4 regions of the uncultured Halovibrio sp. genome follow, and region 3 is predicted to be linked to each of the others. Evidence: predicted binding sites of a transcription regulator. Region 3 holds the regulator's gene; each other region holds the start of a gene.
The links. Region 3 encodes sigma-54, which starts transcription at its own class of promoters, with help from an activator protein. Its sites were predicted from a motif close to TGGCACNNNNNTTGCTNT; they were not measured.
Positions count from the first base shown of each region.

Region 1 (8,126 bases), on a different contig from region 3:
CACCTGCCCAACCAGCGGGAACTTGAAGCCTACAGAAAACGCCTGGCAGCCAAACGTCACCTGCCGGATGCCCTTAAAGAGGTGCTGGAGCGGATCCCAGCGGACGCCCACCCCATGGACGTGATGCGCACTGGCTGCTCCATGCTGGGCAACCTCGAGACCGAACAGAGCTTCGACGAGCAGGATGACCACATCGACCGCATGCTCGCGGCACTCCCGGCCGTCATCTGTTACTGGTACCGCTACAGCCACGACGGCGTGCGCATCGACACCGATCTGGACGACGACACCATCGGCTCCCACTTCCTGCACATGCTGCACGGACGCAAGCCCAGCCAGCTGCATGCCGATGTGATGAACGTCTCGCTCATCCTTTACGCCGAGCACGAGTTCAACGCCTCCACCTTCACCGCAAGGGTGTGCGCCTCCACGCTTTCGGACATCCACTCCTGCGTCACCGGCGCCATCGGCAGCCTGCGCGGCCCGCTCCACGGCGGCGCCAACGAAGCCGCAATGGAAATGATCGAAGGCTTCAACGATCCGGACGACGCCGAGGAGAAACTCCTCGGGATGCTGGAGCGCAAGGACAAGATCATGGGCTTCGGCCACGCCGTCTACCGCGACGCCGACCCGCGTAACGCCATCATCAAAAAATGGTCCCACGCACTGGCCGAGGATTACGGCGACACCAGCCTCTACGACATCTCCGAGCGGTGCGAGGAGGTCATGTGGCGCGAGAAGAAGCTGTTCCCGAACGCGGACTTCTTCCACGCCTCCGCGTACTTCTTCATGAACATCCCGACCAAGCTGTTCACGCCCATCTTCCTGATGTCACGCGTCTCCGGCTGGACGGCCCACGTGAAGGAGCAGCGTGCCAACAACCGCATCATCCGCCCGAGCGCCGACTATACCGGCCCGGAGCACCAGGACTGGCTGCCGATCGACGAGCGCTGAAGCCCCCTGTAGGAGCGCGCATGCGCGCGATGCCGCCATGTCAGCGCCAGGCCGCCCTTGTCGCGGGCATGCCCGCTCCTACAAGTGAAGCGGTAGCGAGTAGGCTGGAGTATCAACAAGCTGGTTTTATCAGGAAAATCCATTAAGGAAACATCATGAGCGCCAACGTAGAATCCAACGTCCGCCCGGACTACGACGACATCATCCAGAAAATCGCGGACTACGTCCTCGACTACAACATCAAAAGCAAGGAAGCCCTGGACACCGCCCGCAACTGCCTGATGGACACCCTCGGCTGTGGTCTGCTGGCCCTGCGTTTCCCCGAGTGCACCAAGCACCTCGGCCCCATCGTTGAAGGCACCCAGGTTCCCAACGGCGCGCGCGTGCCCGGAACCCCCTTCCGCCTGGATCCGGTCAAGGCCGCCTGGGACATCGGCTGCATCATCCGCTGGCTCGACTATAACGACACCTGGCTGGCCGCTGAATGGGGTCACCCGTCAGACAACCTTGGCGGCATCCTCGCCATTGCCGATCACCTGTCACAGAAGCGTGTTTCTGAAGGCAAGGACCCGCTGACCATGCGCGACGTGATCGAGGGCATGATCATGGCCCACGAGATCCAGGGCGTGCTGGCACTGGAGAACTCGTTCAACCGCGTTGGCCTGGACCACGTGGTTCTGGTGAAGGTCGCCTCCACCGCGGTAACCGCCAAGCTCATGGGTTGCGGCCGCGAAGAAATCATGGCCGCGCTCTCCCACGCCTGGGTTGACGGCCAGTCCCTGCGCACCTACCGGCACGCGCCCAACGCGGGCTCCCGCAAGTCCTGGGCGGCGGGTGATGCCACCTCCCGCGCCGTGCGCCTGGCTGACATTGCCAAGCGTGGGGAAATGGGCATTCCGGGTGCCCTGAGCGCGCCGCAGTGGGGCTTCTATGACGTGCTGTTCAGCAAGACCAACCGTGACCAGCAGGTCAAACCGGAAGGGGAGCGCCAGTTCAAGCTGCCCCAGGATTTCGGCAGCTACGTGATGGAGAACGTCCTGTTCAAGATCTCCTTCCCGGCCGAATTCCACGCCCAGACCGCTGCCGAAGCCGCCGTGACCCTGCATCCCCAGGTGAAGGACCGGCTGGACGAGATCGATAAGATCGTGATCACCACCCACGAATCCGCGATCCGCATCATCTCCAAGGAAGGCAACCTCGCCAACGCCGCCGACCGTGACCACTGCCTGCAGTACATGACCGCCGTGCCGCTGATCTTCGGCAACCTGACGGCGGAGCACTACGAGGACGACTTCCACGCCAACAACCCGATCATCGACGAGATCCGGGGCAAGATGGAGGTCCAGGAGGACGAGCGCTATACCCGGGAGTACCTGGAAGAGGACAAGCGCTCCATCGCCAACGCCATCCAGGTGTTCTTCAAGGACGGGTCCACCACCGAGAACGTGGCCGTGGAGTACCCGATCGGGCATCGCCGCCGCCGCAAGGACGGCATCCCGCTGCTGGAGCAGAAGTTCCGCAACAACCTGGCGACCCGCTTCACCCAGAAGCGTTCCGAGCAGATCTTCAGCCTCTGCAAGGACCAGAAGACGCTCGAGAACACCCCGGTCAACGAGTTCATGGACCTGTTTGAAGGGTGTTAAATGAACTGACGTTTAGGTTCTGTTAAGCATCCAGAAAGAAAAACGGCACCCATAAGGGTGCCGTTCCAGTTCTAAGCCCTACAGGGCAATCAGGCACGGCGGCGGTAGCTGAAGCCAAGACCCGCCAAACCCAGGCCAAGCAGCGCAAGGGTGCCCGGCTCCGGCACACGGCCGACGGTGACGTCGTCGATGCCATAACCATCGTTCGGATCGTTGGAGTGGATCTCGAAGTTGTCGAGCCCCTCGCCATCATACAGTGAGATGTAGAACAGGCCGCCACTACCCAGGGATTTCCCGAAAACGTCGCTGAACGCGAAATCGAACCCATCGATGCTGAAGCGGCCGCCCGCGTCATTCGGGTCAGTCATGAAAAAACCGACCGCGTTGTTATCAGCATCCGGTGTAAACTTCACGCTCTGCGCATCCATGCTGTCCAGCCACTGGCTGGGGGACGTGGCAAACCGGCCGTTGAACGGTGTCTCATCAGCGTTAAGGACCGCAATGCCAGCACCACACTGGAAACCTTCATCATTACAGCTATCAGTCGGTGAATTAAAAGCCGGCTGAGTCACGTCAAAGGTCCCGACACTGGTGGCAAAGGACGTCATCTGACCGTTAAAGTCGGTGGCTACGTCGTAGCTTTCAAAATCCTCGGGCGGCGCATAGCCGGGTTGCAGCGTGCTGAGGAACGAGGCCTGGGCCGCATTGGCGTTGGCTGCGCCCTCACCGCTGATTTTCAACACTGGCGCTGCATTCGCTGTAGCTACCCCTACCGCCAGCAGACCGACGCTAAACAATTTTGTATAGGTTTTCATCGCACTATGCTCCTTGCATATAAGGTGGAACGCAGGAAAGCTTATGCAAGGAGCAGGCCATAAATTTATAGCCCTAAAATACAGTTAGTTATAAATGGTTAGGAGGATCGCTTGTCCTTTGCCTGTAAAGTAAACTGACACTCGCGAAGCGATCACCGAGGCCTCACAGTCGTCCGTCGACAGCCTGCTTGGGCAGCGCGTACTTCACATCAAACAGTATGGAGCCGGCGGGCTTACCCAGGGCCCGCAGCTTCTCCGCACCGAGCGCCACAAAGTCCCGATGACCCACCGCGAGGATCATCGCGTCGTAATGCCCCTCGGCAGGGCTCTTAACCAGCTCGATGCCGTATTCCTCCCGGACTTCATCCGCGTCCGCCCAGGGGTCCCACACGTCAACGTTGGCATGGTAGTCCTGGAATTCGTGGACCAGGTCGATGGCGCGGGTGTTGCGGATGTCCGGGCAGTTCTCCTTGAACGTCAGCCCCATGATCAGGACGTTGGAATCCACGACCTGGATGCGGCTCCTGGTCATCATCTTGATGACGCGTTCGGCCACCTCAGCCCCCATACGGTCATTGAGACGTCGCCCGGAGAGGATCATCTCCGGATGGTAGCCGACAGCCTGGGCCTTGTGGGTCAGGTAGTAGGGGTCCACACCAATGCAGTGGCCACCCACCAGCCCGGGGCGGAAGGGCAGGAAGTTCCACTTGGTCCCGGCGGCCTGCAGTACTTCCTCGGTATCGATCCCCAGGCGTTCAAAAATCAGGGACAGTTCGTTGACCAGAGCAATGTTCACGTCCCGCTGGGTGTTCTCAATGACCTTGGCGGCTTCGGCTACGCGGATCGAGCTGGCCAGATGGGTGCCCGCCGTAATAACAGAGGCGTACAGGTCATCGACAAAGCGCGCTGTTTCGGGCGTGGAGCCGGACGTCACCTTGAGAATGCTGGTGACCCGGTGTTCCTTGTCGCCCGGGTTGATCCGTTCCGGGCTGTAGCCGGCAAAGAAATCCTGGTTGAAGGTCAGGCCGGATTCGGCTTCCAGGATAGGAATGCAGATTTCCTCGGTAGCCCCGGGGTAGACCGTGGACTCGTAGATCACGGTGTCCCCGTTACTGAGCACCTGGGCGACAGATCGGGAAGCAGCCCTAAGAGGTCCGAAATCGGGCGTTTTGAAGGCGTCGATTGGTGTGGGGACGGTTACGATGTAGACGTTGCAGTCACGGATGCTTTCCAGTTCAGAGGAGAACCGGAGCCGCTCTGAGGCCGCCAGCTCATCGGGTTCCACCTCACGTGTGTCATCGAACCCATCCTGGAGCTGGCCAATTCTCTGGCTGTCGATGTCAAAACCGGTGGTGTGATACAGCCTGCCGAATTCCACTGCCAGAGGCAGCCCTACGTAACCAAGCCCGATGATTCCGATCCGAACGTCCTGAACGGTTGCCATGTTGCTGCTGTCCCTCGTTGATGAAGAGCGGATATTGTGCCTCATGGTGACTGGGTTGACGAGACAGTGAGAAAAACCTCAAAACCAGCAGCGTTACAAATTGAAATTGATTTAATCCAGTGTAGACTGGAGTCAGTTGAGCAGGGCTTCAGGCCCGGTGGCACAGGGTGTGCTGCCAGCTGTCCCGCTCTGTGACGGCGCAAGGAAGGAGATGCTGTGGCGCACGTCCGTTTGTTTCGACATTATCTTCATGTCCCATTTCTGATTCTGGGGCTGCTTGATTTTCTGGCCCTGGTGCTCGCGCTGTATCTGGCGGTGTTTTTCCGCTATTTCGGTGATCCCGCCATGCTGGCCGAGTACTGGACCTATGTCCTGCCCTCGGCCGTTGCCTTCGGGCTTGTAAACCTGGTTGTCATGGTCGCGCTGGCGGTTCACCAGGCAAAGCTCGAGGAAGGCCTCACCGGCATGATGCTCCGGACCATCATGACCCTGATCCTCAGCCTGCCACTTTCCTACGTCCTGGCGTTTCTGCTGCCGGACTACTTCTGGTATCTGGGAGGCGAAGGCGTCGTAACGTCCGCCTCTGTTTTCGGCTTCCTGATGCTGGGTATCGTCCGCAGTCTGTTCTTCCGACTGATCGGTGCGAACCGTTTCCGCCGCCGGGTTCTGATGCTGGGGGCGGGGCGTCGGGCTTACCAGATGGAGCAGGAGCTGCAGTCCCCCATGAACCGCAAGGGGTTCGTGCTGGTTGGATTCCTGCCCGCGAATGAGGACTCAGTGCAGGTGGATGAGCAGCGCCTGTGCCATCAAAAGAAAGACGAGGATCTGCCTGGCCTGATTGACCGGCTGCGGATTGATGAGATCGTGATTGCGGTGGATGACCGGCGTCACGGCGGGCTCCCGATGGAGGGGCTGCTGGAGTGCCGCATGCGCGGTGTGAGGATCATTGAGGGCGCCAGCTTCTATGAGCGGGAGACCCGCAAGGTGGCGCTGGAGATGATCACCTCCGGCTGGCTGGTGTTCTCGGAAGGGTTCTCACTATCCGCCATTTCGCGATTGAGTAAACGGCTGATTGATCTCTCTGCCTCTCTGGTTCTGCTGGCCGTTACCTGGCCGCTCATGCTTCTGACCGTGATTGCGATCAAGTTTGAGGACGGCCTGAAAGCACCGGTGCTCTACAGCCAGGAGCGTGTTGGTCTGAACGGCCGGATCTTCCGGGTCCACAAATTCCGCTCCATGCGCACTGACGCGGAGAAGGGCGGTGCTGTCTGGGCCCAGAAGGACGATGATCGGATCACACGGGTTGGGCATGTCATCCGCAAGGTCCGTATCGACGAACTGCCGCAGATCTTCAATGTGCTCAAGGGCGAGATGGCCTTTGTTGGGCCGCGTCCGGAACGCCCTGTATTTGTTGATCAGCTTTCCGAAAGTATTCCGTTCTACAGTGAACGCCACCGGGTCAAGCCGGGGCTCACAGGCTGGGCGCAGCTGTGCTTCGCCTATGCGGACAGCGAGGAGGACACCCGGGAGAAACTCCGGTATGACCTCTATTACATCAAGAACCAGAGCCTGCTTCTCGATATTCTGACCATGGTACAGACAGTGGAAGTGGTGCTGTTCAAGAAAGGAGCGCAATGATGGGCGCGCAATCTGTAATGCATTTCACCGAAAGATCCCGGCAAGGTCTGACAGAATCATACAAGGGTCAAAGGGATCCGAAGCGGCCATGGAGATTGACAATGAGGCGGATTCAGGGCGTAAGCCTGCTCCTGCTGGTATTCATGCTTATAGCGGGTTGTTCAGGGAGCCCCTATTCTTCTGAGAACCGTATCCAGAAGGCCCTGGAGCGTGAGTCTGAGCCGGTTGAGGAATACCGGATTGGCCCATCGGATGTCCTCCGCGTTGTCGTCTGGCGCAACGAGGACCTCAGCGTCCAGGTGCCGGTACGACCGGATGGCCGGATCTCGGTACCGCTCGTCGGGGACGTTCCCGCAAGCGGCGAGACCCCTGAAGACCTGGCCGGGGAGATCGAGAAGGGGTTGGATCCCTACATTCGCCAGCCTGAAGTCAGCGTTATCGTGACCCAGATGGGCAGCCACGAATTCAGTCACCGGGTCCGGGTCACCGGTGCCGTGCGCCAGCCAGCTTCCCAGCCCTACCGTCAGGGCATGACCGTCATGGATGTGGTCCTGGGTGCCGGAGGATTGAATGAGTTTGCGAACGGGGATGCGGCAACACTGTATCGCCAGATGGATGGTGAGGTGGTGGCGATCCCCCTGGATCTGGAGGCCATCCTGAATGACGGGGACATCAGTACGAACCATCGCCTGGTTCCCGGCGATATCATAACAATTCCGGAACGTCGCTTCTGACGGGCCCCTGGAGGTAAATACCGATGGCATTGCCACTGTCACGCCTTCCCTTTGAGCTGTTGCGTGAGCTCCGCCACTACCGATGGGCGGCTGTCGGGCTGTTCGCCCTGGTCAGCTTTGCGGTGCTTGCGGTTGGGTTCATCTACCCCTATCAGTACCGCTCGGAAGTGGTCATATTCGTGGATGACAGCAATATCATCCGGCCCCTTATGGAGGGATCCGCGGAGATGACCGGGATCTCGGACCAGACTTCATCGGCGCGCGAACTGCTGTACTCCCGCAGGGTTCTGGAACGGCTTCTGGAGTCCGAACGGATTTTCAACGAGAACATTTCCCAGATGTCCACGGAGCGCCTGGAAGGGCTCTATTCACGTTTGAGGCGTAATATCGGTGTCAGCGCCCAGGGCGAGAGCTACTTCACGATCCGCTACCAGGATACGGACCCCAGGCAGGTCTACCTGATCGCCCAGCGGCTGGGGCAGCTGTTTCTTGCCGAAACAAACCGGCGCAAACGTGAAGAAAGCCGCAGTGCTTACGAGTTCATCGACAAGCAGGTGAAGTCCTACGAGCAGCAGATCAGCAACACCGAACAGAAACTGAAGGAGTTCCTGTCGCGCAACGTTGAGGGCACGGAGCAGGAAGCCAATTCCAGGATGGCGCGCATCCGCAGCGACATCGATGCCGCTGAACTGGAGCTGGAAGAGGTTCAGGCCCAGAAGCGCTCGCTGGAAGAACAGCTGGAACAGGTTTCCAGCGGTGAAGGGGTGAGCAGCTCAAGCAATGCCGCTGCGGGCCCACTGGCCGAACGCATCAGTCGTATGGAAGAACGCCTGGATGAACTCAGGCTCCGTTACGAAGACTCCTACCCGGATGTGGCAAGCCTTGAGCGGCAGATCCG
Region 1 covers NZ_CAJXMA010000028.1:11,153-19,278, reverse strand. The annotation lists gene prpC (2-methylcitrate synthase) at 1-954, shown strand, start outside; gene prpD (2-methylcitrate dehydratase) at 1,110-2,597, shown strand; gene QZ501_RS07540 (PEP-CTERM sorting domain-containing protein) at 2,687-3,412, opposite strand; gene tviB (Vi polysaccharide biosynthesis UDP-N-acetylglucosamine C-6 dehydrogenase TviB) at 3,576-4,856, opposite strand; gene QZ501_RS07530 (TIGR03013 family XrtA/PEP-CTERM system glycosyltransferase) at 5,073-6,494, shown strand; gene QZ501_RS07525 (XrtA/PEP-CTERM system exopolysaccharide export protein) at 6,596-7,228, shown strand; gene QZ501_RS07520 (XrtA system polysaccharide chain length determinant) at 7,252-8,126, shown strand, end outside.
Region 1: a site for sigma-54 is predicted at 3,455-3,472, ahead of QZ501_RS07540 (PEP-CTERM sorting domain-containing protein). Genes of this name have one in related genera too.

Region 2 (8,126 bases), on a different contig from region 3:
GCCGCCCGCAAGACCTCAGGCACCAGCACCAGACGCAGTGCCCCGCCGGATGTGGCCGGGCCGGAATGGGAGGAAATGCGCCGCTTCCGCAAGGAGCTCGCGGACGCGGAAGGCGTGCCGCCCTACATCATTTTCCATGACGCCACCCTCAGGGAGATGCTCCATGCCAGGCCGAAGAGCCTGGATGAGATGGCCTCGGTGCCCGGCATCGGCCAGGCGAAGCTGGAGCGGTATGGGGAGCAGTTCCTCAATGTGCTGAAGGAACTTGAGGACGCGCCCGAGGAAGCCTGAACCATGGAGGCGATCGACTGTAACGGTACCCCGACCCTGAGCTTCCGCCAGGTGGATGAAATGAACGGCTTCACCAAGGGCACCGCCTTCCGGCTGTTCAAGCACTCCGGTGACGCGCTACAGGAAGGGCGTGATTTCTTCTATTGCCCGGCCCCGGACTACGGGCAGTGGATCGAGACGCTCAAGGCCGAGGGCAAGGTCTATCAGACCTCCCAGCACCTGGTGCTGCTGACCCGGCAGGGGTACGAGCGCCTGCAGCGTCTCTAACCCGCCGCATTACGGGCATTGCGCCGCTCATTCAGCTGCCACGCGAGCCAGACCACCACCAGAAGGGCCCCGATTGGCACCGCAAAGGCCAGGTGCACCTGGACGGTCCCGAGAATCAGGCCCAGGCAGCCCCCGAGGAGCTGGATCACGGTCAGGTTGCCGCCGGTGTTGTCCAACACCATCTTCTCCAGCTCGTCCGTATCGAGCCGGCGCACCTGCTGCTCCACCACGTTGGTCACATCCAGGCGCTTGACCGCCAGCTCGATACCCTGGCTGACCCAGGCCTGCCCCTTCCCGGAATGGAGCACGTTCAGGCCCTGCTTCTTCAGCCACTGCAGGGTACTGATCAGTGATTCCTCAATACGTACCCAGTTGGTCTCGTCTTGCAGGTACCGGTCGGTCTGTGCCACCAGCAACGGCAGGATCCGGTCCCGCGTCGTGGTCCCCAGTGTCTCAATCCAGGTGCCCAGACGGGCCTGGATCAGCGCCTGCACCTCGGGCTTTTCCATTTCCTCCTGGATGCCATCCACCACGGCATCCAGCATCGTCATGAAGTCATCGGAAACCTCGGGATCATTGATGAAACGGTCGAGAATGTCGCTGATCGCATCCTGATCGAACGAAAAAATGTTCTTGATGCCAAGGCCCAGCGCTCCCATACGGCGTTTCTGCCTGAGGTAATCCTCAAGCGCCCTGTTCAGCCAGCCCGAGATCCGGGGAACTTCCTGCTGCAGCCAGTGGCGCGCTTTTCCGGCGAGCCACTCACGGTTCTCCCGGGACTGGAGAAACGTGTTCAGCGTCTCCCTTATCTGGCCCCACCACTGGTCAATGTTTTCCGGGTCGCGGGCCAGATCCTTCAGGGCAGCTTCAACAAAATCCAGAGAGCGTGTCATTGCCTCAGGGCCACGTTCGCGCATCAGATCCACCACCACTTCCGTGATGCGTTTACGCACCTCGGGATCCTGCAGGTGGTCGTCAATCCACAGGGCCATCGTCTCGGTACCGGTCTCGATCAGCCGGCGTTCGCGGATGTAGTCCAGGATGATTTCCGGCGAGAGCAGTTGCTCCTGCACGCTCTCGGCCAGGCTGCGGGCGATCTGATCCTTGTTCTTGGGCACCAGCCCCTGCCAGCCGAGGACCTGGCCCTGCTTGGGCTGGAAGAGCATCTTGATGGCTAGGAAATTGGTGAAATACCCGACCAGGCCCGCCACCGTGATCACGAACCCGGCACGCGCCCAGATGTTGTCCCCGGCAAACCAATAGTCCAGCAGGCCGAACACCAGGGCCGAGGCCAGCAGCCCACGACGGAAGTTGCTGTCCCAACGGGTCAGGTCCACATCCATAGCGATTCACCTCCTTGAGGTTGGTATTCAGCGGCGACCGGTCACTGCCTCACGATACAGATGAACCACCCCCATTGCATGGCAACATTATTGCTTCATCATTTTTACATTAATCAAAAAAGATGTATTATTCGTGCCGCTTAAAGAATACCCCAGCAATCAACAGGAGTGCCTATGCTGAGTTCGACCCAGGAACAGATCCTCGCAGACACGGCCCCCATCGTGGCGGAACACCTTGAAACCATTACCGCCCGGTTCTACCCGCTGATGTTTGAGCGCTACCCGGAGGTCAACGCGCTGTTCAACGCCAGCCACCAGGCCAGTGGCAACCAGGCGCGCGCGCTGGCCGGAGCGGTTCTGCAGTATGTTCAGCTGCGCAGCAACCCGGCGGAAGCCCGGGCTGCCCTTTCAACCGCCATCGGCAAACACATCTCGCTCGGCATCCAGCCGGACCATTACCCCATCGTGGGCGAATGCCTGATGGCGGCCATTGGTGATGTGCTGGGTGATGCGGTGACGCCGGACGTCGCGGATGCCTGGGAAGCACTCTACAACGAACTGGCGGGGCTTCTGATCGACGTGGAACAACAGCATTACCACGACTTTGCCAACCGCCCGGGCGGCTGGCAGGGGCGGCGCGCGTTCCGCATCCGCAGCCGCCGACCAGAGAGCGCGGTCATCACCTCCTTTGAGCTGGAGCCCGTGGACGGTGAGCCGGTAGCGGACTTCCAGCCGGGGCAGTACATCGGTGTCCGGCTCAAGATCAACGGTGAGCCCGTCTATCGCCATTACAGCCTGTCCGATGTGCCCAACGGCCGCACCTACCGCATCTCCGTCAAGCGCGAATCAGAGGGCCATGCCAGCCGCTTCCTCCATGACGAAGCGCAGAACGGCCTTGAACTGGAACTCCTGCCCCCGGCCGGCGAACTGACGCTCACCGGCCAGGAACCGCTGTTGCTGATCAGCGGCGGCGTCGGCCAGACCCCAATGCTGCCCCTGGCGAAGCAGGCCCTGGAGCAGGGGCGCCCAGTCGCCTACCTGCACGCCGCGCGCAGTCGCCAGCACCATGCCTTCTCGGACGAGATCCAGGCCCTCCAGGCCCAGTACCCGGAGCACTTCAACCCGGTTGTCATCTACGAAGAAGGCGACATAAGCGAAGGAGCGGACGCCATTGGCATGATCGACCAGACACTGCTTTCACAGCACCTGCCCGACCCGTCCGTCCGGTGCTACTTCGTGGGGCCGGAACCCTTCATGCAGACAGTGGATGCCGCACTCGAAGCACTGGGGGTCAGCGAGAGCCGGCGCCACTACGAGCACTTCGGCCCGGCTCGCCCGCTGAGGGCTGCCTGAAAGAGACTCGACGCTCTCGCCATTCATACCTGGCAAGTTGAAACAGTGGTACCGTTAAGGCAGGGTTCCGGCCCTGCCATGCCACCAGTCCGGGGGAGCGCTCATGTCCGCCACCGAATGGATCATTTTCGTTCTTGTTATCGGCTCCATGCTCGGAGGACTGTTCTGGCTGCGCGACAGTGCCCGCAAGCTCAATATGTCCAGTGAGCAGATGGAAAGGATCCGCAAACGCAAGGCGGAGCTGGAGGCAGAAGAAAAGGAGCAGCAGGAGAAAAATGATGGGCCATAATCAAGGACGGTCTTACCAAGTGTCCACAAACCCGCTCTGCCCGGATTCTCCCTGCCGCCCCACATAGGCGGCGTTCAGCCCGCGCAGCAGCCAAGCCCGCGTCTCCTGCGGGTCGATGACGGCGTCAATCTCCAGGTAGCTGGCCACGTTGAGGGCCTTGCCCTGCTCGTAGGCCTTCGCGACCAGGGTATCGAACATCTTCTTTTGGGATGCCTCATCGGGCTGGGCCGCGAGTTCCTTGGCAAAGCCCAGCCGGACGGCGCCTTCCCAGCCCATGGGCCCGAACTCCCCGCTCGGCCAGGCGGCGGTAAAGAACGGCGCATGCAGGCTGCCGGCGGCCATCGCCTGGGCACCCAACCCATAGGCCTTGCGCAGCACCACCGTGAAAAAGGGAACCGAAAGGTTGGCCGCCGCCACAAACATGCGCGACACATGGCGGATGGTGGCCTGTTTTTCCGCTTCCGGGCCCACCATGAAACCAGGCGTGTCGCACAGTGACACCATGGGCAAACCATGGGCGTTGCACAGCTGCATGAAGCGCGCGGCCTTGTCGCCGGCGGCGGCATCCACAGCACCGCCGAGGTGCGCCGGGTTGTTGGCGATCAGCCCGAAGGGCCGCCCCTGGATGCGCACCAGTGCGGTAACCAGCCCGGGCGCGAACTCCCGGCGCAGTTCCAGCACGCTGCCCTCGTCTGCAAGGGTCCCGAGCACGTCCCGGATGTCGTAGACGCGCATGCGGTTTTCCGGGATCAGATGGCGGAGCCGGCGCTGGTCCGGTTCCTGCCAGTCATCAATCGGCCCCTGAAAATAGGCCAGGTACTGCTTGGCGGTTTGGACCGCTTCCGCTTCATCCTCGACCAGTACGTCGATCACGCCATTCGGCCCCATGACCGATGTCGGCCCGACTTCCTCGGGGCTGTAGCTGCCCAGTCCGCCCCCTTCGATCATGGCCGGCCCGGCCATGCCCAGGGTCGTGCCGCGGGTCGCGATGATGACATCGCAGCAGCCCAGCATGGCGGCATTACCGGCATAACACCGGCCCGAGGCAATGCCGATGGTCGGCACCTTTCCGGAAAGTGCAGCCATTGCCGCGAAACTATGACAATCCAGGAAGGACACACCGTTGGCATCGGTATCGTTGGGCCGCCCTCCCCCGCCTTCCGCGAAAAGCACCAGGGGAATCCGCCACTGCTCCGCCAGCGCCAGCATCCGATCCGCCTTCCTGTGCCCGGCCACGCCCTGGGTGCCCGCGAAGACGGTGTAATCGTAGGCCAGCGTAACGCAGCCTGAATCCGGAGCGCCGAACACATCCGCGTTCACCGTGCCGATGGCGGTAACCAGGCCATCCGCCGGGCTCAGCTCCGCCAGTTGCTCCACGGACTTGCGGCGGCGTTGCGCGGCCACCGCCAGGGCACCGTATTCGTTGGTACTGCCCTCATCGAGCAGATCCTCAACGTTCTCACGGGCAGTGCGTTGCCCGGCTTTGTGGCGTTTCTCCACCGCCGCCGGGCGGCGCTCGTCCGTGAGCTGTGCGTGACGTTCGAACACCTCCTCAAGGTCCGCCCGGATGTGATCAAGATCCACGGCCTCTTCGGTCTGGAGCTGCTGATCATCCACCTCCGCTGGCTCAATGAACAGCAGCGCCTGCCCTTCCGCCACCATGGCCTCGGGCTGCACGGCGAGCGCACGCACGATGCCGGACTGGCTCGCCCTGACCACGAACTCCATCTTCATGGCCTCCAGTACCGCAATCACCTGGCCAGCGGCCACGGCATCCCCTTCCGCCACGTCAACGCTGACCACCTGGCCCGCGCTGGGCGACTCGATGCCGACGGTGCCAGCCGGCGCCTCAACACTGCCCACGGGATCCACGGACGCCGGCGCGGCGGCGTCTACATGCAGGTGCGGGTGAGCCTGATCGTCGGCCGCGATCAGCGCCTCCAGGTGAGCCTCGAAAAAGCGCGTCGTGACGTCATAGTCTTCCACTTCCGGCCGCTGCAGAAGGTTCCGGAGCAGGCCCATATTGGTCGCCACGCCCTCAAGCCGGAATTCACAGAGGGCACGATAAAGGCGCTTGAGGGCTGCCCTGTAGCTGTTGCCATGAGCGATCAGCTTGGCCAGCAGTGAGTCGTAGGACGGACTGATGGGCAGGCCCACGTAGCCGTGGCCATCCACACGGAGGCCAGGACCGCTGGGTGGCTCGTAGGCGGTGAGCGTGCCAGCGGCCGGCATAGCGCTACCGTCCGCCTGCAGGGTTTCGGCGCAGACGCGCGCCTGGATGGCAAAGCCTCGTGGTGTCGGCGCCGTTTCAAGCGCCAGGTCCGCCAGGGTCTGGCCCGCCAGAAGCTCCAGCTGGGTCTGAAGCAGGTCAACGCCGGTCACCTCCTCGGTCACCGTGTGTTCCACCTGAACCCTTGGATTGGCTTCCATAAAGACGAACCGCTCCGGCTGATCCGCATCCACCAGGAACTCGAACGTGCCCAGGCCGTGATAGTTCACGGACCGCGCCATGGCCATTGCACACTCGATCATGGCATTACGGGTTCCGGCATCCAGGCTGGGGCTGGGCGCTACTTCGACGAGTTTCTGGTTGCGGCGCTGGAGGCTGCAGTCCCGCTCCCACAGGTGGCTGACCGCGCCGGTGCCATCCCCCAGCACCTGGATCTCGATGTGGCGCGCCCGCTCGATGAGCCGCTCCACGTAGAGCGCGCCATCACCGAAGGCGGACTGCGCCTCGGACTGGCAACGGGTGAACGCTTCCTCGAGCTCGCTTCCACAGGCAACCGCACGGATGCCACGGCCACCGCCGCCCGCAGCTGCCTTGAGCATCAGTGGCCCGTGCTCGCTGAAGAAGGTTCTAGCCTCGTCCAGCGTTATGGCCCGGTTGATCCCCGCAACCAGCGGCACATCATTCTGCTCCGCAAGCGCCCGCGCCGCTGACTTGTCGCCAAAACGCTCCAGCACCTCCGGCGCCGGCCCGATGAATACGATGCCGGCTTCCGCACACCGGCGGGCAAACACCGCGTTCTCCGCCAGGAACCCATAGCCGGGATGGATGGCATCGCACCCCCGGTCCCGGGCAATGGCAATCAGTTGGTCCATGTCCAGATAGGCCTTGGAGCCCCGCCCCCGGAGTGCAACGGCCTCATCGGACTTACGGGTATGCAGGCACGCCTCATCATCTTCCGCGAACACGCTCACGGACCGGATACCCAGCTCATTGCAGGCCCGCGCGATACGGATGGCGATCTCACCGCGGTTGGCGATGAGGACAGAAGAAAACGGCATCGGACGGCTCCCTGGTTTTCAGCCTGATCGACGGCCAAATGGCCGGATCCTGCGTTCAGCCTAAGAGCCTTTACGGAATGAAACCAATGAATCCATTTCAGACACCGGAATAAGCATCCCTTATAGGGGGGATGCTCTCAGTTCCCGGTATTCGGACGCCGATCTATATAGGACTGGTCGATCAGCGTGCGATGAACACCCTCCACGTTCATCGGCAGCCACTCTTCGTACATGGAAAGATGGCTGTACTCGGACAGACGGATCTCCTGCTTCAGGGTCTTCAGGTCCCTGCCAGCCAGCATGCCGTCCAGCACGGCGTTGTAGAGGGCCTTGGTGTAGGCCAGATAGTCTTCCACATCCTCTCGGGTGCCCATCTCACCGTGACCGCCCACAAACCGGTCGAAGGGCTCACCACTCAGCAGGTCCCGCGTGGAAGCAATCACGCCGTGGATGTCGTAACCCGGCAGGTCCCTGTACATCATGCGGCCGAGCACGACCCAGTCGACCACGTACATCACGTTTGCCGGCAGGAACCGCATGCTGACCGAGCCCCGACCGTTATTCGGGCCGTGATAACGCAGCTGCACGCGGCTTTCCCCCAACCGGAGTGTCAGTTCATCCGGAAAGGTCAGCTCCGGCATTGCCGTGGGCGCCCGGGTCCACTCCAGATCCTGCGCCGCGTACTCGTGGGCCACCACCGTGACCTCGTCACTATCGAGCACGTCGCCGCCCATCACATGGTCAATGTGATTGTGGCTGTACACCATGTAGCGAATGGGCACATCAAACCGCTCCGCAAGCTCCGTTTTCAGCCAGCCCGCCGCTTCCTCGTTAATGGGATCGGTTACCACAATGCCTTCTTCGGTCACCATGAAGGCCGAATGGTAATGCTCATAGGAAAAGCGATAGACGTTGTCTTTGACCCGCTCAATACCGGGCTTAGGCTCCGCCATGGCCAACACCGGGCTGAGCGCAAACGCGGCGACGGCCAGAAAACCCCATTTGAGCGGCTTGCTGTTTTTCTGAGCCATGATCGTTCTCCCTGCAACCCCATCAATATTGATCGTGTACGCTCCCGGGCTCGCAAGGGATCGCCGGGAAGACCTCCAGCCGTCCCTAATCCAGCACCTGCGGAAACGATGATGCTGTCCTGGAACAACTCAAGAGGGCCTGCTAGTTCTCTGTAGGCCCTTTAAGCCCTAGGCAGGCCCTCGTCTGGCGAATCGCTTCGAACGTACTTATACACCGTATTACGACTAACGCCCGCGAGTCGTGCGGTTCGGCTGACGTTACCA
Region 2 covers NZ_CAJXMA010000072.1:2,846-10,971, forward strand. The annotation lists gene recQ (DNA helicase RecQ) at 1-291, shown strand, start outside; gene QZ501_RS12150 (hypothetical protein) at 295-558, shown strand; gene QZ501_RS12155 (DUF445 family protein) at 555-1,901, opposite strand; gene hmpA (NO-inducible flavohemoprotein) at 2,076-3,254, shown strand; gene QZ501_RS12165 (DUF2897 family protein) at 3,358-3,543, shown strand; gene QZ501_RS12170 (carboxyl transferase domain-containing protein) at 3,556-6,831, opposite strand; gene QZ501_RS12175 (MBL fold metallo-hydrolase) at 6,969-7,862, opposite strand; gene QZ501_RS12180 (sigma-54-dependent Fis family transcriptional regulator) at 8,024-8,126, opposite strand, start outside.
Region 2: a site for sigma-54 is predicted at 1,981-1,998, ahead of hmpA (NO-inducible flavohemoprotein). Genes of this name have one in related genera too.

Region 3 (6,802 bases):
ACAACGAACGGATTGTGCAGACTGATGCGCCGGTGACCCTGATCGACCGCAGCAGCGTGACCCATGCCGTCGGCATGACGGGGTGGATCGACGAACGCGCGGTCAGGCTCGAGAATGATGTCCGCAGCCGGTACTTCAACCGCTGACGCACAGGAGGCACAGCCTGCTCATGACCAACCCGGCACGCACCCGAAACGCCTGGCGGTTTCTGGCAGGGCTGCTTCTGAGCAGCCTGTCACTGCCCCTGTATGCGTTCAATCTGGATTCCGACAAGCCCATCCGGGTTGAATCCGACAATGCCCGCCTGGATGACCAGGAAGGAACCGCCACCTATACCGGCAGTGTCCGGGTTACCCAGGGCGAAGCCCTTCTGACGGCGGACAGAGTGGTTCTCTACAGGGGCGGGGCCCAGAGCCTCAACCGGATGGTAGCCACCGGCGACCCCGCCACCTACGAGCAACCGGAAACCGAACAGGGCCCGGCCGTCTACGCCGAGGGCCGGACCATCATCTACCGGGCCGACGAAGAACGCATCACCTTTGAGAACGAGGCCTTCATCCGGCAGCAGGGCGACACCTTCCGGGGCAACCGGATCGTGTACGACGTGGCCGAAAGGGTGGTCACCGCCTCCAGCTCCGAGGACGACGCGGATGACCGGGTTGAGATGACCATCCAGCCCGGCCGCGACAGCGGCAACGACAACAGCAACTGAGCGGACCCCATGGCGAGACTGGAAGCGCTGAACCTGGCCAAGAGTTACCGCCGCCACCCGGTGGTGATGGACGTTTCCCTCAGCATCCAGAGTGGTCAGATCGCCGGGCTGCTCGGGCCCAATGGCGCCGGCAAGACCACCTGTTTCTACATGATCGTGGGCCTGGTTCCCCATGACCGGGGCCGCATCCGCATCGATGACCGCGACATCACCCACCTGCCCATGCACGGCCGCGCCCGTGCCGGTATCGGCTATCTGCCACAGGAAGCCTCGGTCTTCCGGCGCCTGACCGTGGCGCAGAACCTGATGGCGATCCTGCAGACCCGCAGCGACCTCACAAAGGCCGAACGTGAGGAACGCATGGAGTCACTCCTGCGTGAGTTCCACATCAGCCACATCCGCAACAGCCTGGGCATGAGCCTTTCCGGCGGTGAGCGCCGCCGCGCCGAGATCGCCCGTGCGCTGGCGGTGGAGCCGGCCTTCATCCTGCTGGACGAACCCTTCGCCGGCGTGGACCCGATCTCGGTCAGCGACATCAAGCAGATCGTGCGCCAGGTGCGTGACCGGGGCATCGGTGTCCTGATCACCGACCACAACGTGCGCGAGACGCTCGACATCTGCGAAACCGCCTATATCGTCAGCGAAGGCCACATCATCGCCTCCGGCACCTCCGAGGACATCCTCGCCAACCAGCAGGTCAAGGAAGTCTATCTGGGCGACGAATTCCGTCTGTGACACGGTCCTCCCAAAACCGTTGTCGCCCTGCCCAATTGGCCTGTACACTCAATTCAAAAGACATTAAGCAAAATCCCTGCCGGCCTGCCACAGGGTCGGATTAAGGTTACGTAAATGCGGGACAATCGGTAACGGGAAAGCAGTCGATGGTCATGAAAGCGTCCCTGCAGCTGAAGATGGGCCAGCAGCTCACAATGACGCCCCAGCTTCAGCAGGCAATACGGTTACTCCAGCTCTCCACACTCGACCTGCAGCAGGAGATCCAGCAGCAGCTGGAATCCAATCCCATGCTTGAAACCGCCGAGGAAGCCGAAGCGGAAGCTGAAGCCGGGACTGACGACAGCGAAACCGCTGACACCAGTGAACACAGTGACAGCAGGGAAGATGGCCGCGAATCCGGTGAGTCAGAGGGATCGCAGGAAGACGAATCACGGGAAACCGCCGGCGCCGAGCCCGAGAGCTGGGAGAACGAGAACTGGCAGGACAACAGCGAAATCCCCGACAACCTGCCCGTGGACACCGCCTGGGACGACGTCTACCAGACCGCCCCCGCCTCGCCCGCCAGCTCACGCCCCGAGGATGAAGGCGGCGAATCGGATTTTGAGAGCCGCAACAGCCGTGGCGAGACTCTCCAGGATCACCTGCACTGGCAGCTCAACCTCACCCCCATGTCCGAGCGCGACCGCGCCATTGCCCACGCCCTGGTGGATGGCATCGACGACAGCGGCTATCTGACCCAGAGCCTTGAGGAGATCCATCAGGGGCTGAGCGCGCCGGACGACGAGGATCCACTGGAGATGGACGAGGTTGAAGCGGTCCTGCACCGGCTGCAGCACTTCGACCCGCCCGGGGTGGCCGCACGGGACCTGCGCGAGTGCCTGCTGATCCAGCTCAATCAGCTTCCCACGGACACCCCCTGGCTCAAGCAGGCACGGCTGGTGATCAGCCACTACATCCAGCTGCTCGGCAGCCGTGACTACCGCCAGCTGATGCGCCGCAGCCGGCTCAGCGAGGCGCAGCTCAAGGAGGTCCTGGGGCTGATCCAGAGCCTGCACCCCCGCCCCGGGGATGCCATCGGCGAGGAAGAAACCGAATACGTGGTCCCGGACGTGATCGTCACCCGCCAGGAAGGGCGCTGGAAGATCGAACTGAACCCGGAGATCGCGCCCCGGCTGCAGGTGAACAGCCTCTATGCGTCACTCATCCGCCAGTCCGACAGCAGCAGGGACAACACCTATCTGCGCGACCAGCTCCAGGAGGCCAAGTGGTTCATCAAGAGCCTTCAGAGCCGTAACGAAACCCTGTTGAAAGTCGCCTCCCAGATCGTCGATCATCAGCAGAGGTTCTTTGAAGAGGGCGAGGAAGCGATGAAGCCGCTGATCCTCTCCGAAATCGCCCAGGCGGTGGAAATGCACGAGTCCACCATATCCCGCGTCACCACCCAGAAGTACATGCACACCCCGCGTGGCATTTACGAACTGAAGTATTTCTTTTCCAGCCATGTGAGCACGGACGAAGGCGGCGAGTGCTCGTCCACAGCCATCCGTGCCATGATCCGCAAACTCATCAATGAGGAGGAAAGCCGAAAACCGCTGAGCGACAACCGTATAGCGACTATACTCAGTGATCAGGGCATCAATGTGGCACGCCGCACGGTGGCGAAATACCGCGAGGCGATGCACATTCCACCCTCGAACGAACGCAAACGTCTCGTCTAGAGGGTCTGACGCCTGTATGATGGCCACCTTCCGGTGGCCGGGCCGAACCGGAAACAGGAGCGGACTATGCAACTCAACATTTCAGGTCACCACATCGAGCTGACTGAAGCCCTCAAGGACTATGTCCGGAGCAAGATGGACAAACTTGAGCGACACACCGACCAGATCAGCAACACCCAGGTGACGCTGTCGGTGGTCAAACAGCGACAGACCGCCGAAGCCACGCTCCATGTAACCGGGGGCGAAATCAACGCCAAGGCCCAGCACGACGATATGTACGCGGCGATCGATCAGCTTGTGGACAAGCTTGACCGGCAAATTCTCAAACATAAGGAAAAGCAGGTGGAACGCATGCACGGTGCGGCCACCCGCTGATCCCAAGCGGTATCCATGGTCCATTCATCACTGTCCATTGAATCCATCCTTGCCCCGGAACTGGCCCTCTGCGGTGTTCCGGGGACCAGCAAGAAACGCATCCTCGAGACCATTGCCGAAAGGGTGGCCCTGCACTACCCGGAGCTTGAGGAGAACCAGATCTTCAACAATCTGGTGGCGCGGGAGCGCCTCGGCAGCACCGGCATCGGACAGGGCATCGCCATTCCGCACTGCCGGCTCGAGGACTGCAAGCGCGTGGTGGGCGCGCTGCTGACGCTGGATGAACCCATCAACTTCGATGCCATCGACAGTGAGCCGGTGGATCTGCTGTTCGTGCTCCTGGTGCCGCAGAATGCCACCAGTGAGCACCTTGAGCTGCTCAGCCAGCTGGCGGAGAAGTTCAATGACCGCGGCCTGTGCCGGCGCCTGCGCCAGTGCCAGGACTCGCAGGAACTCTATGACCTGATTGTCGCCAGCGAAAAGGCATCGCCGTAACGCCGACCCATCCAGCCAGCGGGAGATCGGGCTGTGAAACTGACCATCGTGAGCGGCCGCTCGGGCTCCGGCAAGAGCACAGCGCTCCATGTGCTGGAAGACCTCGGCTACTACTGCATCGACAACCTGCCCATCGGACTGCTGCAGCCGCTGACGCGCAAGGCGCTGGAATCGGACGAGCAGCAGAGCGACATCGCCGTCAGCATTGACGCCCGCAATCTCTCCGCGGACATTGCCGATTTCGAGAACCTCTACCGCCAGCTCCAGCACCCGGACCTGAGGGTGGAGGTCATCTATCTGGACGCGGCGGACAGCATGCTGCTGCAGCGCTTCCACGCGACCCGCCGCAAGCACCCCCTGAGCACACCGGGGCGCTCGCTGTCCGAGGCCATTCAGGACGAGAAAGCCCTGCTGGAACCCATCGCGCGGCTTGCGGACCTGCACATCGACACCACCGAACGCTCCATGTACGAGCTGCGCGACATGGTACGCGAGCGGATCGTGGGGCGGGACGAACAGCAGATGGCCCTTCTGATCCAGTCGTTCGGCTACAAGCACGGGGTGCCCATCGACTCGGATTTCGTCTTCGATGTGCGCTGCCTGCCCAATCCCTTCTGGGACGAATCCCTGCGCGGCTATACCGGGCTGGATGCCCCGATCCGTGAATACCTGACCGGCCAGCCTGGCACCACGACCCTGCTCGAGGATATCAAGGGGTTTCTGGACCGCTGGTTGCCGGAATTCCACACGGTGAACCGCTCCTACATGACAATCTCCATCGGCTGCACCGGCGGCCAGCACCGCTCGGTCTACATGGCCGAGGAGCTGGCGGCGCACCTGCGCCAGGCCTTCAGCACCGTCCAGGTCCGGCACACGGAACTGCCCCACGCGCAACCGACGCCCTGAACACAGCGGAAACCCAATGATCCGAGAATCCATCACCATCATCAACAAACTGGGCCTGCATGCCCGCGCCGCCGCCAAACTTGTAAGCTGCGCCGAACAGTTTGAAAGCAGTATCCAGCTGGGGCGTGACGGGCGGGAAGTGGACGGCAAGAGCATCATGTCGGTGATGATGCTGGCAGCCAGCTGTGGCACGGACATTGACCTGATCATCGAGGGCGCGGACGAGACCGACGCCCGGGACGCGCTGGTGGAACTGATCAACAACCGTTTTGACGAGGACGAATGAGCGACGCTGATACCCCAAGGCAACCGCAGGAAGAGCTGCCCAGCAAAAGCCAGGCGAAACGCGAGATGCATGAGCTGCGCGATCTGGCGGCGGCCCTGGCCGCCCTGCCCGAGGAGCGCATCCACCAGCTGCCCGCCTCCAGCGCCCTCATTGAAGGACTCCTGGAAGTCCGGCACCTGCCGGAAGGCGACCCGCGCCGTCGCCAGACCCTCTACCTGGGCCGCCAGATCCTCGAGGAGGACGAGCAGGCCCTGCGCCGGGCCGCGGCCGGACAGACCGCCGGCACCCCGGAGCACACCCGCCGCCTGCACATGGCTGAACGCTGGCGTGAGCGCCTGATCCATGAAGGCAAGCCGGCGCTGACCGAGTTCATGGACCGTTACCCACAGACCGATGTCCAGCACCTGCGCCAGCTGATCCGTAATGCGGCCAGGCAGTCGGACAGCGGGGACCGCAACAGCCCGCGCCGACGTCTCTACCGCTACCTGCGTGAGCGCATTGACGAGGGCGAGCAGCTGTAGGAAATCGCTTACACGGTGTATGGGCGATGTCCTATTTCCCCGGAAACGGATCTGACTAGAATAGGCAGTCGCAGGGACGCAATGCGGTGCAGGAGGCACCTGGTCAAAGGGACGGACAGCGCCCAGGGAGTCGGGCAGGGCCGGTGCAGTTCGGGTGGCAGGGAAGCCGCCCGTCTGGACCACCTCAATCACCCCGCACCGTCATCTCCGGGTCTGTTCTGTTCCCTCCCCAATCGCGAACAGACAGGAGCACATCACGATGAAAGGAATCGTTTCCGCAACCACCCGCCTGCTGGCGCTCACCCTGGTTCTGGCAGTCACGCCGGCCATGGCACAGGATGCCGCGGAAGAGACCGAAACGGTCAACGTCAATACCGCCAGCGCGGAAGTCCTCGCCGAGGCCCTCCATGGTGTTGGCCCGGCCAAGGCGGACGCCATTGTCTCATGGCGCAAGGAGCAGGGTGAATTCACCACCCCCGAGCACCTTGAGGAAGTGGACGGCATCGGCCCGGCCACCGTCAGTGACAACCGGGAGAAGATCCGCCTCGACTAGAGGCGCCGATGCTCCCATACCGGGATGGCGCTGCGGGTTCTGGCCAGCTGGTCGCGGTCCAGGACCGCACTGACCACACCCGGCCCATCCTCGGAGCGCTCGGCAACCACGCTGCCCCAGGGATCAATGATCATGGAGTGGCCCCAGGTCTGCCGGCGCTCATCATGCTGCCCGCCCTGATTGGGGGCACAGATCCAGACCTGATCCTCAATCGCCCGGGCCCGCAGAAGCGGCTCCCAGTGCGCCTCACCGGTCCGGTGGGTGAAGGCGGACGGCACCACCACCCATTCCGCACCTGCCTCCCTCAGCCGGCGGTAAAGCTCCGGAAAGCGCAGGTCATAGCAGATGCTGATGCCGAGCCGTCCTGCCGGAGTATCCACAGTCACCACCTCATCGCCGGGTTCGAACAGATCCGACTCCTGATAGCGGCCCTGGGAATCCCCCACCATGGCATCAAACAGATGGATCTTGTCATAGCGGGCCACCCGCTCGCCCTGATCG
Region 3 covers NZ_CAJXMA010000111.1:576-7,377, forward strand. The annotation lists gene lptC (LPS export ABC transporter periplasmic protein LptC) at 1-146, shown strand, start outside; gene lptA (lipopolysaccharide transport periplasmic protein LptA) at 170-712, shown strand; gene lptB (LPS export ABC transporter ATP-binding protein) at 722-1,447, shown strand; gene QZ501_RS14270 (RNA polymerase factor sigma-54) at 1,600-3,165, shown strand; gene raiA (ribosome-associated translation inhibitor RaiA) at 3,232-3,540, shown strand; gene ptsN (PTS IIA-like nitrogen regulatory protein PtsN) at 3,556-4,035, shown strand; gene rapZ (RNase adapter RapZ) at 4,069-4,941, shown strand; gene QZ501_RS14290 (HPr family phosphocarrier protein) at 4,958-5,227, shown strand; gene yjgA (ribosome biogenesis factor YjgA) at 5,224-5,748, shown strand; gene QZ501_RS14300 (helix-hairpin-helix domain-containing protein) at 6,008-6,301, shown strand; partial or broken gene QZ501_RS14305 (carbon-nitrogen hydrolase family protein) at 6,298-6,802, opposite strand, start outside.

Region 4 (8,126 bases), on a different contig from region 3:
GGCGATGGCGCTCCAGTTCCGCCAGGTAGTCACTGGCCCGGAAGAGGAACATACCACTGTTCCAGTAGTAATGGCCGTCATCCAGGTACCCCTGGGCCGTAGCAGCATCCGGCTTCTCCACAAATGCCGCCACAGGCCGTGCACCGCCAGCGACCTGCTCGGACTCGGCCCGGATGTAACCATAGCCGGTATGCGCACAGTTCGGTACAACCCCGAACGTCACCAGCCGACCCTCGCGGGCCGCCTCCTCACCCGCCTGAACCGCGCGGGCAAAGGCCTGGGTGTCCTTGACCACATGATCCGACGGCAGCACCAGCATCACACCGTCCGGATCCGTCTCCTGAATCCGCAGCGCTGCCAGTGCAATGGCCGGCGCCGTGTTGCGCCCCACTGGCTCCAGAAGAATGCGCCCGGCCTCCGCCTGCTGCCCGTAGCGCTGCAGATGAGCCGCCACAATGAACCGGTGTGCCTCATTGGTGATCACTGACAGACTCGAACAGCCGGACACCGCACAGGCACGCTGCAGGGTCTCGTCCAGAAGGGATTCGTGGGTGTTCAGTGCCAGGAACTGCTTGGGGTAAGCCTCACGGGACAGAGGCCAGAGACGGGTACCGGAACCACCGGATAGGATGACTGCGTGCATGATTCTTCCCTGTTGTCTGATGCCCCAAAGGGTACCGCAGCCAAACGCCCGGGAAAACAATCCATCCCGGATCAAATGCAGACCGTAGGAGCGCGCTCGCGCGCGATCTTTTATAGACCGCCTTTAGAGCCCGCTCCCACAGCCATAATGCAGCTGCCTCAGCTCTCCTGCCAGCGGGCAACCTCTTCCTTGCCATACTGCTTCCGCCACGCATTCAACGTCTTGTGGTTACCACCACGGGTCTGAACGACTTCACCGGTATGCGGGTTGCGGTAGGTCTTGAGCGGGCGCTTCTTGCGGCCGTCATTCGCACTGGACGAACCACCGCCCTGCTCCAGCTTGTTCTTAACACTCGAATCCAGCGTCGCCAGAACCTCCAGCATGTCCTTACCGGACTTGCCGTATTTTTCCATCAACTGGTTCAACTCCTCCTTGAAGTCGAGCTCTTTCTTGAGCTCCTTATCCTCTTCCATCTTCTGGAGTTCGTCCTGAAGTTGCTTTACGGCTTTCTGTTTTTCGTAGTAGGTGGAGATTTTACCCATTTCTTAAACCCTTCCATCAGAAATTATCAGTGCAGAATTTATCTTTACGCAAAAAGACTGTCAAAACTTAAGTTGCAAAACCACTTTAATGTGCAGACGTAGTGGATAAGACTGATGCCTCAACATCTCTCATAAACTCTGGATACCCTTTATCAGCACCTCACCTTTAAGGCGCTTCCTCATCTCGTTGAGGCATCAGTTCAGGATTTCTTGGGAAATTCCCGTGGGCCCAAAAGCGCGGCTGCATCGACTGAGGAACATTATCTCCATACCAAGACCTATCAACGGTCATGGCTTGATAATAACGAACAACTTCAAGGTTCCAGAATAATAACACACTCAACACGACAGGTAAGGTCAGATACCTTGGCACCAGGCTTTTTCCTGAGAATTGTATTTTCCCACTTCGGTTCCCGAAGAGTTCCGGATGGTTTAGTGCCCCCCGAAAAAGGGATAGCACCATCAAACCAACCAGCATTGATGCTGGAGCCATAAAAACGGAAGAAGCACCTGCATGGCAGGCAGACGCAACAGTAGACGCAGTCAGAGCAATGATCAGATTTTTATTATCGCTAGACAGTGCATACTGATGCACGCGACTACGGATTACGAATAATCCATATACAACCCCAGAACCCATCAGTGTAAGCCCCAGAATCGAAAACCACCCATATTCAGCTGCCCACATCAGGTACATATTATGGGGATGCCCCATTTTCTTACCTGTCTCGTAAGCCGAGGTAATAATATCGTGCGTCAACCATGACTGCCCCCCCATTCCGAAGGGAAAATGCACGAGACTCATGGCCCAGGCTTCCTGCCAAAGTCGTATCCTTCCGGACGTATCAGTCCCAATGGTGCGCATCTCAGGGCTTTCCAGAAAAATCAGGGGCAGAAGTACTGACAGCAACAGCCACGCAGCCCCCCCGATCAATAGCTGCCTCCCCAACGCACACAACCAGACGCCGGCATGCCGACCGAATAACAGGGAGACGAAGACACCCCCCACAAGGATACTCAGCGCGGAACCTCTAGCCGACGACATCAACAGAAGCCACCACCAGATGGCGGCAGCAATCCCGGCTCCTAGACGCCAAAGGCGATTATCACAGAGTGGATTGATCAATAGCGCCAAGGGAAGGAGGGGCAAAATCCATGAAGCAACCTGACTCCAATAACGAATATTGACAAACCCCCAAGGGAGAAACTGATCCAGGCGACTAACGCCATCAAACAGTGCAAAAAGATAAACTGATGGTGTTAGCAACGCGTAAAAAATAGCTCCTGCAAGGATACAGGTCAGAACACTTTTGATATAGAACGGAGAGTGATTCGCGAGAAAAGCCGAAAAACCGAAAACGGAGAGAAGATAAGCAGGAAACAATATGGCCTCAGCCCAGACAAAGTCATTCGGCGCATCACGACCCAACCATATGGACACGGCAATCGAAAGACAGAAAAGAACCCAACCAGTGACTTCAGTCCCTCGTGCCGCCCCCCGGAAAGCTTGGCCCACAAGCAGTAACAAGGTGATCAGGACCACCAGGCCAAACCGGCGATCCGCATACCCGCCATAAAAGGACAGCAAGCTTCCAAACAAGGCCAAGAGCATTGCAGAACACGCAACCCCAATGACCAGAACAATCTTCAGGCCCTGATTTTCGTTTCCCTGTGGCCACATAGGAAAAACCAGCCGGCAAGTTGTATGGAGTGCCGATCAATCGGCCTGCATAGACTGAATGCGCCGTTCGTTTTTCCGCCGCATTGATTCAAGATCCTCCCCCCATACCTTCAGCCCCCTCTCTGCACAATCAGCAAAGCGGGCAATTTCCGGCATATTGATACGCTCGATGCGAACTGCTTTTTCTATCAGAATAGGCGCTGAGGCCGGATAGTGCGCAGCCGTCTCTTCAATAATGGCACAGGCCTCATCCATATTTCCCAACATCATCAGTAGCGTCGCCTCACGAACCTTTACAACATCCAAAGGGCGCCAACCCGCCATCCTACGGGCCTCTTTCAATTGCCACTCCAGATTACGAGCTTCTGGCGAAAATCGACGGTATTTGGCAAGAATGGCATAAGGTCCCAGAAAGCTATCGTTTGCGAGCAATGTCATCTGTCGATAATCTTCTCGGGAGATCTCCTGTTTTGCGGCAATCGATGTGATCGATACCGTCTGACTACCGAGGTTCCATGCCGAAACGAGAGTTACCGCAAGAAATAAAGTAGCCGTTGCATACTGAAGCCACCTCGACGTTACAGAGATAGAGGACACTTTAAAAAGGGGCAAAACAAAAAGGAGAGAAACCACGAGATACCAGGGATACCAGAGCGGATATTCCACCATACTGTGAAGGAATATTGTGCCCATGACGCCGGCCACCGGAACACACCAGTCCTCTGACCTCGACCGCCACAACTGACGAAGCAGCAGCGCCACAAGCCCCACTGTGACCAGGAGTCCAACCAGGCCCATCTCAATAAAAACCATGGAAAACAGGTTGTGGGAATGTGTCCATGCCCCCTGACCTCCCGCCTGCCCGAGAGGTGTGACGGCTTGTTCAAAGGAAAAGACTCCATACTGGCCGAAGCCACTCCCGACCAGCCACTCCCCGGCCGAAAGGGCCGGAAGCGCATTCAAAATCTTGGCATGCTCAATCAGCCTCGGTTGATCCGCAATCTCCCGCTCAGCAAGTGAGACACCTGACGGGGACTTTATCCAACCAGCATCAGCTAATTGCATTTCCAAAGGGGCGCTCACAACAGGGACAACCAGCAGACACAAGCAAACAACCAGCGCAACGCCCCCAAGTTGCTTGCCCTGGCGGACAATCGGGGCCTCCTTCTGCAGGACTGCATAAAGCGCTAGTCCCAATGCCAGAGGGATAAACAGATAATTGAGGCGTGATGCGGCCAATGCCATCACCCACCCAATAAACACTGAAAATGCCAGCAAACCTCCGAATCTCTGCTCATTTCGACAAGCAAGGTAAACACCTGCAAACAATGCCAGCCAGAGGGTCGAAGTCGTCAGATTGGGCTGCCCCCAGGGTCCTTCAAGACGCCCGGCATCCGGGGAGAAAACGCCAGAGATGGCACCAATGGCACCGTAATGCAGCAGCAACGCGATCACCGCATACAGGATGCCACCGACAACCAGCCCCCGGCACAGCAGCCAAACCATATATTCCCTGCCACAATCAAAATATACAGAAGAGCCCCCGACAATAACTGCAGCACTGACAAGCAGGGTTACCATTGCCCAGCGAAAAGACACGACGATTGCAGCATCGACAAAAAGCTGGGAAATGAACAGCGATATTGCGATCAGAACCGGCAAGAGCACCGCGTGGGAGAAAGGCAGTTTTTCGCGCCGACCAGCGGCAACCAAACTGGCGACTAAGAGCAGGGCGCCCGTCAGAAGCGTCAGTCCATTTGGTAGTGCCGAACTCAGAGGCCAAAAACGGCCTAGGCTGAGTGTTGGAACCAGAAAAAGCGCAACTAGCAACGCCCGCTCGATTTTTCCCATCAACTGAAACCTTCTGACGAATAGCTTCGGCACTATAAGCAAATGAGGCGCCTGACAGTACATGCCCAATAAAAAAGGGAGGCATAAGCCTCCCTTCTAGCACTCGGACAGTGTAGCTTATCGAAGCCCCATTACGATTTAGAACACCCGCTCGGAAGGAACGAGTCGTCCCAGCCACCTGCACCGTTCTCTTTAACCGCGCAATTCCAAGTACCTTCACTGGTCCGACTCAGGATGATCTGGGCATCACTGATTGCTGTACTGGCATCACCACCAAGCTGTCCTTGAATGGTTCCAGAACCGTCACCACTCGAAAAGTCTACTTCAGTGCCAGTCCCGCCAGAAGTGCCACTGCCAGTAAGGATACTTGAGCCCGTATAACCAATCGATGCGAGATCACTTGGCTCTTGGCCTCGCATAAGGCTCTCTTCCGCAGCCGTCTTCAGAGCTGAAATCTCGCCATAGGCACGGTTCATCTGAGACCGAGCAATATAATCCTGATACTGCGGGATCGCGATTGCCGCCAGAATACCGATGATGGCAACCACGATCATCAATTCGATGAGCGTGAAACCCTGCTGTTTGTGATTCATCTGAATCGATTGCATTGGTGCACCTCCTGAAGGTGTTGTCTTTTTGATTACCGGCATCAGCAATGGACCCTGCCTTTGCCTGCCTGCTGTGAAGATAGCAGCTGCCATGCCAGTTTTCCTTAAAAAAGGATAACGGCCTACAATCAGCCACCTGGAGAGCCGCCTCGTAAACAAGCCACCTCCCCAAAGGCGCCAATGTGACACTGTTTGACACGCTGAGGTGACGCATTACGTCACTGTCATCCCCTTTTCATCACTGGCTGAACACTGAGGCAGGCACTAGACTCTTGGGGCAGTTCAACACAAGACCAGAGAGACCATGGCTTCTGACCCCCAGAACGTAACGCTTACCGGGCTGGCCCGGCGATTTGTGGATGACGGCATCCTGGAAGAGACCGTGGCCCGGGAGGCCTTTGTCCAGGCCAACCAGGACCGCATCCCTCTGATCACCTATCTCATCCAGAACGAGCTCGCCCCCGGTCAGGCGCTGGCGTTCTCGGCCGCTATGGAATTCGGCGTTCCGGTGATGGACCTGAACGCTTTTTCCGCCGACATGATGCCGGAAGGGCTGGTGGACGAGAAGCTGATCCGTGCCCACAGCGTACTGCCGCTGGTCCAGCGCGGAAAGCGGCTGTTCGTCGCCATGGCGGACCCCACCAACCTGCAGGCGCTGGATGAGATCAAGTTCCACACCGGGCTGAGTACCGAAGCAGTCCTGGTGGAAGAAAGCAGCCTCCGTCAGGCTATCGACAAGTACATGGAGTCCCAGGACACCTCCATGCAGGATCTGGGCGGGGACTCGGATCTTGAGGATGTGGACTTCGAGAGCGGCGACGAGGAAGAGGGACAGGACAAAAACGCCGTAGACGCCACGGACACCGATGATGCGCCCATCGTCAAATACGTGAACAAGCTGCTGCTCGATGCCATCAAACAGGGCGCCTCAGACGTCCATTTCGAGCCCTATGAGAAGATGTACCGCATCCGCTACCGGTCCGACGGCATCCTGAACGAGGTCGCCAAGCCCTCGATAAAGCTCTCCCACAAGCTGGCGGCGCGCGTAAAGATCATGTCCCAGATGGACATTTCCGAACGCCGGGTGCCCCAGGACGGGCGGATCAAGCTCAAGCTCTCCAAGTCCAAATCGATCGACTTCCGGGTCAACACACTGCCCACGATCTGGGGGGAAAAGATCGTACTGCGGATACTGGACCCAACCGCCGCTCAGATGGGGATCGACCAGCTCGGCTATGAAGAGGACCAGAAGCAGCTCTACCTCGAGGCCCTCAAATCGCCCCAGGGCATGATCCTGGTCACCGGCCCAACCGGTTCCGGTAAGACAGTTTCCCTTTATACCGGTCTGAACATCCTCAACACCCCGGAAGTGAACATCTCCACGGCGGAAGACCCGGCGGAGATCAACCTGGAGGGGATCAACCAGGTCAACGTGAACAACAAGGTGGGCCTGACGTTCGCCGAGGCGCTGCGCTCTTTCCTGCGTCAGGACCCGGACATCATCATGGTGGGCGAGATCCGGGACCTGGAGACCGCGAATATCGCCATCAAGGCGGCCCAGACCGGCCACCTGGTCCTCTCCACCCTGCACACCAACAGTGCGGCGGAGACACTGAGCCGGATGATGAACATGGGGGTCGCCTCGTTCAACATCGCCACCTCGGTCAGCCTGATCATTGCCCAGCGGCTGGGGCGCCGCCTGTGCAGCAACTGCAAGCAACCCGCCGACGTTCCCCAGGACATTCTTCTCAAGGAAGGTTTCACACAGGAACAGATTGATACAGGGTTTACGCTTTACAGACCGGTAGGCTGTGATAAATGTAAAAACGGGTATAAGGGCCGGGTAGGCATCCTCGAGGTGGTCCGTATCACCGAGGACATGGAGAGCATGATCATGAACGAGGCCAGCTCCATTGAGCTCGCCCGCCAGGCCCGTAATGAAGGCTTCAACAGCCTGCGCCAGTCCGCGCTCGAGAAGGTGATTCAGGGCGTGACCAGTCTGGAAGAAGCGAACCGTGTAACGAAGGATTAACTCCATGGCGGCCAACGAACAGAAGCTGGACACCTTTACCTGGGAAGGCAAGGACCGCAAGGGCAACAAGACCAGCGGCGAGACCACCGGCGCCTCTCCGGCGCTGGTCAAGGCCCAGTTACGCAAGCAGGGCATCAAGCCCGGCAAGATCAAGAAAAAGAGCAAGCCGCTTTTCGGTGGCCGGACAAAAATCACGCCCTTTGATATCGCCACCTTCACCCGCCAGATGGCGACCATGATGAAGGCGGGCGTGCCGCTGATCCAGTCCTTTGACATTGTCTCCGACGGCCTTGAGAACAAGGGGCTTCAGGAGCTGATCATCGCCATCCGTAACGACGTGGCTTCGGGTAACAGCTTCGCCAACGCCCTGCGCCAGCACCCGAAGCACTTTGATGACCTCTACTGCAACCTCGTGGATTCAGGTGAAGCCGCTGGTGCACTGGAAAGCATGCTGGACCGGGTCGCGACCTACCTTGAGAAAACCGAGAACCTCAAGCGCAAGGTCCGGAAGGCCATGACCTACCCGATCTCCATCATCATCGTGGCAGTCATCGTTACGGCCATCCTCCTTGTGAAGGTGGTGCCACAGTTCGAATCCCTGTTCCAGGGCTTTGGCGCGGACCTGCCCGCCTTTACCCAGATGGTGATCGGGATGTCCGAATGGCTACAGGCCTGGTGGTGGGCCGTGCTGATCGGCATCATCGGTACGGTCTTCGGGTTCCGGACAGCCAAGAAACGGTCCCCACGCTTTTCCGATGCCGTGGACAAG
Region 4 covers NZ_CAJXMA010000010.1:20,756-28,881, forward strand. The annotation lists gene QZ501_RS03870 (mannose-1-phosphate guanylyltransferase/mannose-6-phosphate isomerase) at 1-643, opposite strand, end outside; gene QZ501_RS03875 (histone-like nucleoid-structuring protein, MvaT/MvaU family) at 802-1,185, opposite strand; gene QZ501_RS03880 (O-antigen ligase family protein) at 1,352-2,866, opposite strand; gene QZ501_RS03885 (Wzy polymerase domain-containing protein) at 2,903-4,717, opposite strand; gene QZ501_RS03890 (pilin) at 4,849-5,310, opposite strand; gene pilB (type IV-A pilus assembly ATPase PilB) at 5,630-7,357, shown strand; gene QZ501_RS03900 (type II secretion system F family protein) at 7,362-8,126, shown strand, end outside.
Region 4: a site for sigma-54 is predicted at 5,405-5,422, ahead of QZ501_RS03890 (pilin). Genes of this name have one in related genera too.